3 regions of the Alicyclobacillus hesperidum subsp. aegles genome follow, and region 2 is predicted to be linked to each of the others. Evidence: riboswitches for the same ligand, from Rfam matches in the RefSeq annotation. Region 2 holds a riboswitch; each other region holds the start of a gene.
What was found. A riboswitch is a leader RNA that binds a small molecule or an ion and turns the genes downstream of it on or off. The one in region 2 is predicted to bind cobalamin.

Region 1 (4,282 bases), on a different contig from region 2:
ATGCAAGCATCGCAAAAACGCATGGCAAACTCTAAATGATGAATAGCGAGGACGATGAGTCGCCCATCCGCTGCGAGACCACGTAGACGCGAGAGGATGTCCAGTTGGTAAAACACATCGAGATTGGCAATTGGCTCATCGAGTAAAAACACGGGCGAAGCCTGTGCCAAACAGCGGGCAATCCCTGCCCGTTGCCGCTCTCCCCCCGATATCTGAGCAAGTGGCACATCGAGCAGGCGCTCGAGGCCCATTTGAGCGACAGCAGCCATTACGGCTTCCTGCCGGGAGGAGCCCTGTGCAAAAGCGGATTCCCTGCTGTACCTTCCCATTTCCACAAACTCGCGCACGGTAAATGGGATGTCATCGCCAATAAACTGTGGCAAATAGGCGATTTGCTGAGCGCGCCAGCGCGGTGGCTGACTTGTGATAGGCAGATCTGCCACAACCACTTGCCCGGAGGTCGGCGCAATAAGTCCAGCCATAAGGCGAAGCAGCGTCGACTTCCCGGCTCCGTTTGGCCCGATCACGCCAACCACTTGGCCCAACTCAAGCGCAATGGACATCGGTTTTAAGACCGGCAAGTACGCAGCGGACTCCAGTCGCACACCAGCCATCGCGCTCATCTCCTTCGCCAACTGCGACCATGTTGAAATAATAAGAACAGAAAGAAGGGCGCGCCTAAACACGATGTGACGATGCCCACGTTCAGTTCAACCGGGGCGACCACCGTGCGCGCAACGAGATCGGAGAGCGCCAGCAGAGTGGCCCCACCTAAAGCACAGGCGGGAATCAGATAGCGGTGACGCGGCCCCACGAGATAGCGGAGAACATGTGGAACAATGAGGCCGACAAACGAAATGACGCCTGTTGTGCTCACGGAAACGCCGACGACGAGCGCACACAGCCCAAGCGCAATCTGCTTGACCCGCTGCACGGCCACACCGACACCTTCGGCATGTTCTTCGCCGGTCACCATGATGTCGAGGGCCCACGCCAAAGTCAGAAAGGCGGGCAACACAACGCCGTCGACGATGGCGAGGATAAACGTCTCGTGCCAATTGCTGCCGTCAAGTCCACCAAACAGCCAAAACATCATCTGCTCCATTGTCTGCAGTGGTGACATGTCGAGAATCGCCGTGATGATGGCGCTACACAACGAACCCACAGCAACACCAGCCAAGAGCAACGCGTAAAGATTCGTCCGGCGACCGAAAGTGGAAAGGCGATAAATGAGGACGACCACCGCAAGGCCACAAACGAACGAGCCGACAGGCGTTACCCACAGCCATTTGTTTGACCAACCTAGGGCAATGGTGAGCACTGCGCCAAGGGCACCACCGCTCGAAACGCCGATCACGCCCGGGTCTGACATCGGGTTCTTGAAAATGGCCTGGAGGACGCAACCGGCCACAGCCAGCGCTGCCCCCGCCAACAGCGCGACCAACAATCGCGGCCAGCGAATGGCACCGACGACAATCGCGTCGAGCGACCGATGGCCGCTCGCGTACGCGATGGTGTCGCCAGGAATGTGCCAAAACGGGATATAGACGGGGCCAATCCCGATTTCGAGCGCGACGGCGACGCACAAGGCGAGCCCTAACAGCGCGAACGCAAGGGGCCGCCGACACCTCATGAAAGCACCTGAACCGCCGGAACGTGCGCGTTCGGGTGAATCACTTTTGCCACATCATAAACGCCTTTCACGACATATTGCGAAACGGATGACAAGTCGGCGCTGTCGATGGCGTAAAGATGATGCTCACGGATGGCCGCAACCGACTGCAAAGCCGGATCGGACGCTAGTTTTTTGAGAAACGCGGCATCGTCGCTCGAATCGATGATCACACTGGGGTTGAGTTTGACAATCTCCTCATCAGTGATCTTGGCCCAACCCTTCAAGCTCGCGGCGGCGTTTTTCCCGCCGGCCATGCGGATGATATCGTTGACCGTCGTACCTTCGCCAGCGGCGTACCCATAAGAACTGTAATCGAGGACCGTCGGACGACCGTACGGCGCGACCGCGTGTTCGATCTTGGCGATGTTGTGATTCATATTATTTACGATGGCCTTCGCCTTTTGCGGCTCACCGACTAGCTTGCCAATGACGCCAATGTTGTGCTCAATCATCGCCACCGAGGTAAAGTCGTTGAACTCATAAACCGGAACGCCCGCACTGCGTATTTGGTTCACCACTTTTTGTGGCGCATACGATGCCATGAGCACCAAATCCGGGTTGACGGCGAGCGCCTGCTCGGCGTCGTCACCGCTCCACTGGTGAATCCCTTTGACAAGGTTCGTGACATCCGAATATGTGGCGTCGCTGGAGAGGTTGGTCACAAGTGAAATGCGCGATTTCGGAACGAGTGACACGAGAATCTCGTCCGTGCCCTCGGTGCCTGATACGATGTGCATTGGCTCTTTTTGGATGGTAACCTTGGTGCCGGTGTCGTCGGTCATCGTGATCGGAAACGAAGCGGAACTGGATGCGGCTGCCCCGCTCGTTCCTTGCGTGGCGTTACCGCCGGATCCGCCAGTTGCCGCACCACAACCGGTAAGGGCCGCAACCGCGGCCAATGCCGTTGTCCACATTGCCCAGCTTGTCTTTCGTCTCATAAAAAAATGGACCCCCATTCATCTGGAGCGTCCCTTGCGAGAAAGTTGCCTGTGTCCGTCGTGCACGCCTCTCTGGACGCGCATGTCGAAACAAACCTTTCCTCGAAGGTTGGCTCGTAAGCAGCTAGGCAGGTCTCCTGGCTCACAGGTTCGTGTCGCATCCTTCCCACCCTACGGCAGTGGATTGCAATACGTGCCTCGTAGCAAAGGCGCCTATCCTGTTCACAGTGGCGGGACCGCACCGGATTTACACCGGTTTCCCTATTCTCTTCGCTTCGCGCGAAGCACCTAGCGGCTGGTTCAGTTCGCCTTTCATCCTAGTCAGCGGCGGCCCTGCTGTCAATCCTCTTGTGGGCGATCGCGGCGCGAGCGCGGATCGCGAAAGACTGGTGGGCTATTCGCGTAGTCGATGTCGTCCACGTGCATGCGGGCATTAACGGCCCGGGCAAGGACAAAGAGCAGGTCTGACAGCCGATTTAAATACCGCAGCACCGCGCCTGGGACCTCCTCGAACTCGGCCAAACGGACAACCTGACGCTCTGCTCGGCGCACCACTGTGCAGGCGACGTGCAGGGTTGCCGCTGGTTGCGAGCCCTGGCGGAGGACGAACTTGTCCAACTTATCTGCCTCTGCTTGGTATGTATCGATGTATGGTTCCAGCACCGACGCCGCATCTTCAGGCGTGCGTAGCACATAGGCAGTCGCGGACTTTGGTGCGGCCAAATCGGCTCCGACGTCCCACAAGCGCTGCTGGATGGCAAAGAGTAGCTCGCGGATGTCCGCAAACTGTGGATCGACAAGCTGGCTTGAGGCCAAGCCAAGAAAGGCCCCGGCCTCGTCCACCGTCCCGTATGCTTCGACGCGCAAATCGCTTTTGCGTCTCCGTTCGCCGCCGATCAGCGCTGTCGTACCGAGATCGCCCCCGCGCGTGTATAATCTCATCGTATATTCTCCTTCCATGGTTTTGCCCAGCCATTAAGAAAGACAATTTCATCAATGGCGATGCGATTGCGCCAACCGACCCTCTGCAAGATGGGTTCGTCCGCAAAATGAGGCGTATAGCCCAGCGAAAGCAAGGCAACGGGATCGACGTGTTCAGGAATACCTAAGAGGGTTCGCAAATCCCCCTTTTCATACATCGATACCCAGCCCATACCTATCCCTTCCGCACGCGCGGCCAACCACATGTTCTCAATGGCACAGGCAGTCGACATCAGGTCGGTTTCAGGAATCGTGTTGCGCCCGAGTACGACGGGTCCGCCCCGCGTCGGGTCGTTGGTGACGCAAATGGTCCACGGCGCCTCGCGCAATCCCTCTACCTTTAGCCGCAAATAGTAGTCCCTCTGCTCATCTGGAAATTTCTCACCGGCACGCACGCGTTCGCGTTCGACGAGCTCGGCGAGTTCGGCAAGCAGCTGTTTATCGCGAATCGCAATGAAGTTCCAAGGTTGCATATAGCCAACCGACGGCCCCTGGTGCCCGGCTTCCAAAATGCGCCGCACGACCGTGACGGGCACGGGATCGGGCAAAAACACGCGAACGTCGCGCCTTGTGGCAATCGCTTTGTACACCGCCTTGCGCTCGGCATCGTCAAAGTCCACGGCGACCGGCGGCATCTCGCGCCTTGTATCTGCATCGTTGAAGACGAGATGGCCTTCATCGTTAGGCA
Region 2 (4,282 bases):
GTTCTCGTATCGGGGACACAGCGGCGATGTGCATGTGCCGATGGACATCGCTGACGTGGTGACGGCGGTACTTGGTCTCGATACACGGCCGCAAGCGACTCCACACTTTCGAATTCGGCGACAACCTGCGGGGGCGGCGATGCGCGCCACAGCAACTGAACAGGTTGCCTACACGCCGCCACAGGTTGCAGCGGCCTATGCCTTTCCGGAAAACGTCGATTGTACGGGGCAGTGTATCGGCATCATTGAGCTTGGCGGTGGGTATTCAGATCAAAATATCGGCGAGTATTTCGCGTCACTTGGTATGGCGCCGCCACCTCTTGTTGCGGTAGGGGTAGATGGAGCAGTCAACCAACCGACCGGCGATCCGAATGGCCCGGACGGCGAAGTCGAGCTCGATATCGAGGTTGCCGGCGCCGTCGCTCCAGGTGCAAAGCTCGCTGTTTATTTTGCGCCAAATACGGACGCTGGGTTTTTGAACGCGATCACGACGGCTATTCACGATACGACGAACAAACCTATGGTGATTTCTATCAGTTGGGGCGGTCCTGAGAACGGTTGGGCGCCGGCCTCTATCCAGGCGATGAATCGGGCTTTGCAGGACGCGGCTGCGCTTGGTGTGACCGTGTGTGTCGCGGCCGGGGACAGCGGATCCACAGATGGCGAGAACGACGGTTTGTACCATGTTGATTTTCCCGCATCGTCACCCTATGCCTTGGCTTGCGGGGGGACGCGTTTGGTAGTGGAAAATGGTCAGATTGCGAGTGAGACCGTCTGGAACGACGGCGCACAAGGTGGCAGCACCGGGGGCGGCGTGAGTAGCGTATTTGCGCTTCCCAGCTGGCAGCAAAACGCACAGGTGCCACCGTCTTCAAACCCCGGCGGCACGGTTGGACGCGGTGTGCCGGACGTCGCGGGAGATGCTGACCCTGCGACAGGCTACGAGGTATTGGTCGACGGCGAAACTGCGGCAATTGGTGGGACGAGTGCCGTGGCACCCTTGTGGGCGGGGCTGGTCACCATTGCAAACAAGACCATCGGTCAGCCTGTGGGTTATCTCAACCCAGTGCTATATAGCTTGCCAAAAGCGGCGCAGGCATTTCGCGACATTACACAGGGCAACAACGATATCGCCGGCACAGGGGATGTCTATGCGGCGGGGCCCGGTTGGGACCCGTGCACGGGCCTTGGTAGTCCGATTGCCAATCGACTCATTGCAGCACTGCAGCAGTTGCAGCAGCAAGATCGAGGTCAGGCGTGATCGCAGAGGCTTCTGTCTAGCTGGGCAATTGCGAAAATAATAAGGCAGTGATATAGTAGCCCCACAACTTGATATGCTCGCTTGGTTTCACTACGACGGTGAATGAAAAGGGAATCCGGTGCGAATCCGGAACGGTCCCGCCGCGGTGAGGAACGACGCTGTTGACGTTGCGGCTTATCGGCCGCGAGCCACTCGCTTGGATGCGGGGAAGGCTGTGCGACAGCGGATGACATCCGAGTCCGAAGACCTGCCAGGCGAAGCAGCTCTGTGTATCCCACGTGGGTTTGGGATTGGGGCAGGAACGAAGCAGGATTGTTTGCTTGGCCGGTGTGTGTTGACGTCGGCTGCAACGCTTGCCTATATATCCAGTCTCCATGCACCCCCGCTTCCCGTGTGGAAGTGGGGGCTTTTTGATTCCGCTCGCGCTCGGGAGTTTAGCATCACATCATCTGGGGAGGCGACACGACTTTGGCGATTGCAGCAACACTAGGATTTCCGCGCATGGGCCCGCGCCGTGAACTCAAGCGGGCACTCGAATCGTTCTGGCAAGGCAAGTCGACGGAGGCAGAGCTGGGCAAAGCGGCTGCCGACATCAGGCGCCTGCGCTGGCAACTGCAGAAGGAGGCGGGCATCGACTGGATCCCATCCAACGATTTCTCGCTTTACGATCACGTTCTCGACATGGCTGTTTTATTCGACGCCGTGCCTGACCGCTTTCGTGGGCTACCAGATGGCTCGCTCGCGCAGTATTTTGCCATGGCGCGCGGTGCTGAGGGCGTGGCAGCGCTTGAGATGACCAAGTGGTTTGACACGAATTATCATTACCTCGTTCCTGAATTCTCAGCGCAACAAAACTTTAGGCTGCGAGCCAATAAACCGTTGGCCGAGTATTTGGAAGCGCGGCAACTGGGCATCGAGACCGTGCCGGTGCTCTTAGGTCCTGTATCGTTTTTGCGCCTTGGCAAGGTGCGCGAACAAAATGTGGAGCCCTTGTCCCTGATGGCCCAACTATTACCTGCTTATGGCGAGCTACTTAACGCTCTACACGATGCCGGGGTACAGTGGGTGCAAATCGACGAGCCCTGCCTGGTTCTCGATCTGACGGATAGCGAGCGGTCAAGCTTGCACGAGGCGTATACGTACCTCGCGGCGCAGTCGGTGCCCAACATGTTGCTCACCACATATTTTGGTTCCATCGCTGACAATTTGGAGACGGCTTTGTCACTACCGGTACAGGGTCTGCATCTGGATCTCGTTCGTGCACCGCAGCAGTTGGCGGAGCTGGCGCGCTATGGCTGGCCTCAAGAGAAACGGCTGTCTGTCGGCGTGATCGACGGTCGCAATATATGGCGGGCCGATTTGCACGAGGCTCTGGTGCTCGTTGAGCAGGCCGCTTCTATCGCCGGGCTTGAGCAGGTTCACGTCGCGCCGTCGTGTTCCCTGTTACACGCGCCTTGGGATGTGGAATTGGAAAGCGACATGGAACCAGAGGTGAAGTCGTGGCTGGCATTTGCTGTGCAAAAGCTGTCTGAGTTGCGGGTGCTTAAGCGCGGGGCGAACGACGGTAAGGATGCGATTGCGGAGCATTTGGCTCTGAGTCGTGAGGCGCGCAGGGCACGGACGGCGTCTCCACGCTTGCGCAATTCGGCTGTCGCCACACGGATGGCGCAGTTGAGCGGTTTGCAATTGGCACGCGCATCGTCGTTTGCAGAGCGCAAGTCCAAGCAACAGGAGCGTCTGCAGTTGCCACCGTTTCCGACGACAACCATCGGCTCGTTTCCGCAAACGCAATCTGTGCGCGACACGCGGGCGAAGTGGCGCAAGGGGCAAATTTCAGATGCGGAATACGAGTTGTTCTTGCAAGGCGAGATTATGCGTTGGATCGTCATTCAGGAAGAACTTGGTCTCGACGTGCTTGTGCACGGAGAGTTTGAGCGTACCGATATGGTAGAGCACTTTGGCGAAAAGCTGGACGGGTTTTTGTTTACGCGGCACGGTTGGGTGCAGAGTTATGGATCGCGCTGTGTGAAACCTCCTATTATCGTCGGCGACGTGGCGCGTCCCGAGCCGATGACTGTCCGTTGGACGAGTTATGCGCAATCGCTGACAGAGCGGCCTGTCAAGGGGATGTTGACCGGTCCTGTCACGATCCTGCAGTGGTCGTTCGTCCGCGACGATTTGCCGCGCCATGAGGTGTGTCGCCAGATTGCACTCGCCATTCGCGATGAAGTGTTGGATTTAGAGGCGGCAGGGATTCGTGTCATTCAGATTGACGAGCCGGCTTTGCGCGAAGGCTTGCCCTTGCGGCGGGCAGACTGGGACGCCTACCTTGAGTGGGCAGTCGAATGTTTTCACATCGCGGCCAGTGGTGTGAAAGACGAGACGCAAATCCATACCCATATGTGTTACGCCGAGTTTCATGATATCATGCCTGCCATTCAAGCCATGGATGCCGATGTCATTTCGATTGAAACGTCGAGATCGCACATGGAATTGTTACAGGCGTTTGAAGCCTTTCAGTACACAAACGACATCGGGCCCGGCGTCTACGACATTCACAGCCCGCGCGTGCCCGATGTCCATGACATGGTCGGATTGTTGCGCAAGGCGGCCAGCGTGATCGATCCGGCGCAACTCTGGGTCAATCCGGATTGTGGCCTGAAGACCCGTGGCGAGGCAGAGACGCTGGCGGCTTTGCAGGCGATGGTGATGGCAGCGCGACAATTGCGTCAAGAGCCTGTGACGTGCGCTACGAGCATCTCTTGAAAATGGGTTGCGGCCGTGGTTAGGGCGCGCTGTTTTGACCAGATCACGGCCGTGTCGGTCTCGATGGTCGGTTCGATTACGCCGTAACGCAAAGCGCCTTCTGGCCGCAGACGCACGGCCAGTGCAGGGACGATGGCGACGCCGATGCCTGCTTCGGTTAAGGTCAGGAGCGTCGCCACATCCGGACTTTCGCAGATGATGTTCGGGTGGACTCCCTGTGCCTGGCACATCTCGATGAACATCTCATAAATGCCT
Region 3 (4,282 bases), on a different contig from region 2:
AGGATCCAGTTGTAACCACGAACCTGAACGTACACTTCACCGAACCGGTCTCAGAAGGTACATTGCGTGCGAAGGCTGCCTTTGTCCACCGCGGCGGGCGCACGATGACGGTAGAGGGACATGTTCATAGTGATGATGGCAGGTTATGCGCATTTGCCACGGGCACGTTCCGCGTCCTACACAAGTCGAAGTAATGCCATATGTTGCGTTGTCCACAAGCGCGAGCGGAACTGTCCGCTCGCGCTTCGTCGTTCGCATGTTTACACATCGCTCTGTTAGCCTTAATTGTTGTTTTCTTTGACCATAATGGTACGATTCTGGAAAAAGGATAATTCATAGACGGACAGGGCGTTGCATATTAAACACATTCGAGAAGCACAATTCCGCATTGGTGTGGTTTGTCCACGTTGCCAGAACAAATCAACCATTCGTCACGGTAAAGTAGATGACCGCCAACGGTATCTGTGCAAAAGTTGTCGTGGCACGTTCAGCGATTTGACGGGTACACCACTGGCATATGTCAAGAAGTCGACGGATATGTGGGTTGAAGTCGCTCGTTGCATGCGAGATCGTGCCGTCAAATTGCATATGAACTCGGTATCGCCGTGTCTACTGCGTTCAATTGGAGACACAAGGTACTGGTTTCACTTCACTCCAGCACGGACTTAGCAACTGTATTTTCAGGCATCGTTGCTCGTCAGATGTTGCCCATACTCAGTCAGAACACGGTACTTTGCACTGACGCTTACCTGAGTTGTAAAAATCAAACTAAATTGTATGTCATTTGCCAAGCCCCCCCTCAATCAAAGCAAGGGCGAACGCACGAGAGGCGTATACCACATCCAGAACGTCAATGCCTATCACAGCCGTTTGCAGGGCTGGATGCAACGATTTCTCGCCATGTCCTGCATCGATAGTAAGATGGTTCAATACAAATCATATGCTCTTGCAGGAAACTGCGTCATTTGTAACGAATCTATTCTGAATTATCAATATGCTGGAAGTTTATTTTTCGTCTCTCATGAGACAGGCGAACGAGAACCCGACCAACTATGCCGCAGAGATTGTTATCACTCACTTGGTCGGAAGAGAACTACCACCACCAGTTAGCACGAATGGAGAGAGGGGGAATGGGTAGTGTTTAGCCACAAAGTCAACGAAGACACACAATTGAGATTGTTGGAAGTTCGAGATGCTGACCAGTTATTTGCATTGTTGGACCAGTCACGCAGTTATCTCCGAGAATGGTTACCTTTCGTTGACGGGACACGTACCGTTCGGGATATAGAAGATTTCATTCAGTCTGGATTACAGAAGTACGCAGCCAATAACGGTGTGGAACTGGGTATATGGTATCGTGGTGAACTCGCAGGGGTTCTCGGTCTCCACTACATCAATTGGACGAACCGATTGACAAGCGTCGGGTATTGGATTGGTGAGATGTTTCAAGGCAAGGGCATTATGACAAATTCATGTCGAACACTCATTGACATTCTTTTCAAGGAAAATGGACTGAACCGAGTTGAAATACGGGTTGCTCCGCAGAATCTAAAAAGCAGGGCAATACCTGAGCGTTTGGATTTTCAAAACGAAGGATGTAGACGACAAGCCGAATGGTTATATGACCACTACGTAGACCACATCATTTACGGAATGCTCGCACAGGATTGGAAGGTTTGATTTTGAATCAAATGGGCTGTCCCAAAAGCCCTTGTCAAATGACGCAATCCCAAAAAGCAGTCCGCCTCAACTTTAAAGTGGGGCGGACTTTTCATATCCACGCTGATTTAGAACGGTGCAGTCGGAGAAGAATTTCTCAAGAAAACCTTTTGGGACACCCCCATTTAGATTTTCGAAAACAACATTTAATGAGAACAGAGCGTTACACATATATACCGCAAACTTGGTTGTCGAGACTTGTCAAACACTATATCTAGTGTTAATCTCATTCTGCAAACCACAATTACATAGACGAATCCTGGTGCTCGCAATCGCGAGTGAAAAGGGAATCCAGTGGAAAGCTGGAACGGTCCTCGCCACGGTGATGTTCGATGTGCAAGCTATGGCTCTCAGCCAGCCACTCCGTCCTTGATGGGGGAAGGCGCTAGCACAGATGAGACTCAGTCCGGAGACCTGCCAGGATTGGTTGTGCATCACTCCCACGAGGGATTGGGAAGGGGCGATGGACGTAAAAACACGTGGTTCGAGCGCTTTGGCTTAGCTCGAATCAAAACCGTAGTTTTAGAATGTCGAACCCTGTTCCTTGATGGGAACAGGGTTTTTCTATGAAAGCGATGAGGAGCGGATAGATCATGACGGAACAAAGCGCGACCGGTGTGGCGCAAATGGAGAGGGAAGAATGGACCGAGCGGCTTGCGTCATATCGCGTGTACAAGTACAACGGCGGGGAGGCAGGATTCGACCCGAAGAAATTTTATACATTTCTCGAGCGTGGATGCGCACAAGTCGACGGGTATGATCCAGAAAGCTTGGCGCAGGCGATTTACCCGCAGCTGCGCGACGGCATGGCGACGTCTGAGATTGCCAAGATTGCAATCCAGGCAGCCGTAGAGATGACAAATGTGAATGAACCGAAATGGCAGTTTGTCGCTGCACGCCTCCTGTTATTTGATTGCTACAAGCAGGCGGGACGCAATCGCGGATACGACTCTATCGGTTATGGGGACTTCCACGAATTGATAGAACAGCTTGAACGAATCGGACGCTACGGCACCTACGTACGCGAGCACTTCAGTGTGGAAGAAATCAAGGAACTGGCCGCCTATATCAAGCCCGAGCGGGACTACTTGTTTAACTACGTTGGTCTTAAACAACTCATGGATCGTTATGCCATTCGCAACCTCGCCGGCGGTATCATGGAACTGCCTCAAGAACTATTCATGGGCGTGGCTATGCACCTGGCGATGAAGGAACAGGACAGGCTCCACTGGGCGAAACGTTTCTACGACATGCTGTCGACGTTACAGGCGACCGTTGCAACACCGACGCTCAGCAATGCGCGCAAACCGTTCCATCAATTGAGTTCCTGTTTCATCGACATGCCCGAGGACGATCTCGTCAGCATCTACGCGACAGATGAGGCTTTTGCGAGAGTTTCGAAATTCGGCGGCGGCATGGGCATTTACGTTGGCAAAATTCGCGCGCGCGGATCGGCTATCCGCAACCATCCCGGCGCCAGCGGTGGCGTGGTTCCCTGGATTCGGAACTTCAATAATACGGCTGTTAGCTGTAATCAATTAGGCATGCGCAGCGGTGCAGCGGCTGTTTACCTGGACGTATGGCACAAGGACATTCTTGACTTTCTGCAACTGCGCACGAACAACGGCGACGAGCGCATGAAAGCACACGACATTTTCCCAGGTGTCTGCATTCCCGATTTGTTCATGCGCCGGGTCGAAGAGCGTGGTACGTGGCATCTGTTTTGTCCGTACGAAGTGCAAAAGGCGATGGGATTTTCGTTGGAGGATGCTTGGGGCGAAGAGTTTGAACGTAGATACGAGGCTTGCGTAAACAATCCCAACCTGCCTCGCAACGAAATTCCTGCCATCGAGATCATGAAACGAATTATGCAATCTGCCTTTGAGACCGGCACACCATTTATCTTTTTCCGCGATGCGGCGAATCGCTTAAACCCGAACAAGCACGCGGGCATGATTTATTGCAGCAACCTTTGTACTGAAATTATGCAAAACATGAGCCCATCGCGGCGAAGTGAGGAGATTGTCGAAGGCGATGTCGTCACCGTGCGGCAACAAGCAGGCGATTTTGTCGTGTGTAATCTATCTTCGCTCAACCTTGGGCGGTGTCGTGATCGCGAGTCGATTCGGGAGACGGTGCGCCGACAAATTCGCGCGATGGACAATGTGATCGATCTCAATCACTACCCTGTCGCACAGGCGGCCATTACGAATCGAAAGTACAGGGCAGTTGGCCTTGGCGTCAGCGGCTATCACCAATATCTCGCCGAACACGGGCTCGTTTGGGAATCTGAGCAGCACTTGCGGCATGTCGACGAGCTCTTCGAATGGATCAATTACTTTGCAATTGAAGCATCGCTGGAACTGGCAAAGGAAAAGGGGCCGTATCCACTGTTTCATGGCTCTGATTGGGAGACGGGCGAATACTTCGAACTGCGCGGTTACAGGAGCCGCCCGGGTGGCCCGGATTGGGATACGCTACGCGCACAAGTTGCTCGCCACGGTGTGCGCAATGCGTACCTTGTCGCCATCGCGCCGACGAGCAGCACAAGCCTCATTGCGGG

Region 1: another riboswitch for cobalamin. It lies ahead of QMF38_RS01475 (ABC transporter substrate-binding protein); the one in region 2 lies ahead of metE (5-methyltetrahydropteroyltriglutamate--homocysteine S-methyltransferase).
Region 3: another riboswitch for cobalamin. It lies ahead of QMF38_RS03765 (ribonucleoside-diphosphate reductase subunit alpha); the one in region 2 lies ahead of metE (5-methyltetrahydropteroyltriglutamate--homocysteine S-methyltransferase).

Annotation. Positions count from the first base shown of each region.
Region 1 covers NZ_BSBJ01000003.1:56,976-61,257, forward strand. Annotated here, with positions in the region: gene QMF38_RS01465 (ABC transporter ATP-binding protein) at 1-614, opposite strand, end outside; gene QMF38_RS01470 (FecCD family ABC transporter permease) at 620-1,633, opposite strand; gene QMF38_RS01475 (ABC transporter substrate-binding protein) at 1,630-2,613, opposite strand; cobalamin riboswitch at 2,724-2,920, opposite strand; gene QMF38_RS01480 (cob(I)yrinic acid a,c-diamide adenosyltransferase) at 2,953-3,555, opposite strand; gene bluB (5,6-dimethylbenzimidazole synthase) at 3,552-4,229, opposite strand.
Region 2 covers NZ_BSBJ01000068.1:71,886-76,167, forward strand. Annotated here, with positions in the region: gene QMF38_RS12195 (S53 family peptidase) at 1-1,261, shown strand, start outside; cobalamin riboswitch at 1,328-1,530, shown strand; gene metE (5-methyltetrahydropteroyltriglutamate--homocysteine S-methyltransferase) at 1,730-4,027, shown strand; gene QMF38_RS12205 (LysR family transcriptional regulator) at 3,991-4,282, opposite strand, start outside.
Region 3 covers NZ_BSBJ01000005.1:189,274-193,555, forward strand. Annotated here, with positions in the region: gene QMF38_RS03755 (PaaI family thioesterase) at 1-194, shown strand, start outside; gene QMF38_RS14780 (IS1/IS1595 family N-terminal zinc-binding domain-containing protein) at 394-669, shown strand; gene QMF38_RS03760 (GNAT family N-acetyltransferase) at 1,138-1,680, shown strand; cobalamin riboswitch at 1,963-2,155, shown strand; gene QMF38_RS03765 (ribonucleoside-diphosphate reductase subunit alpha) at 2,313-4,282, shown strand, end outside.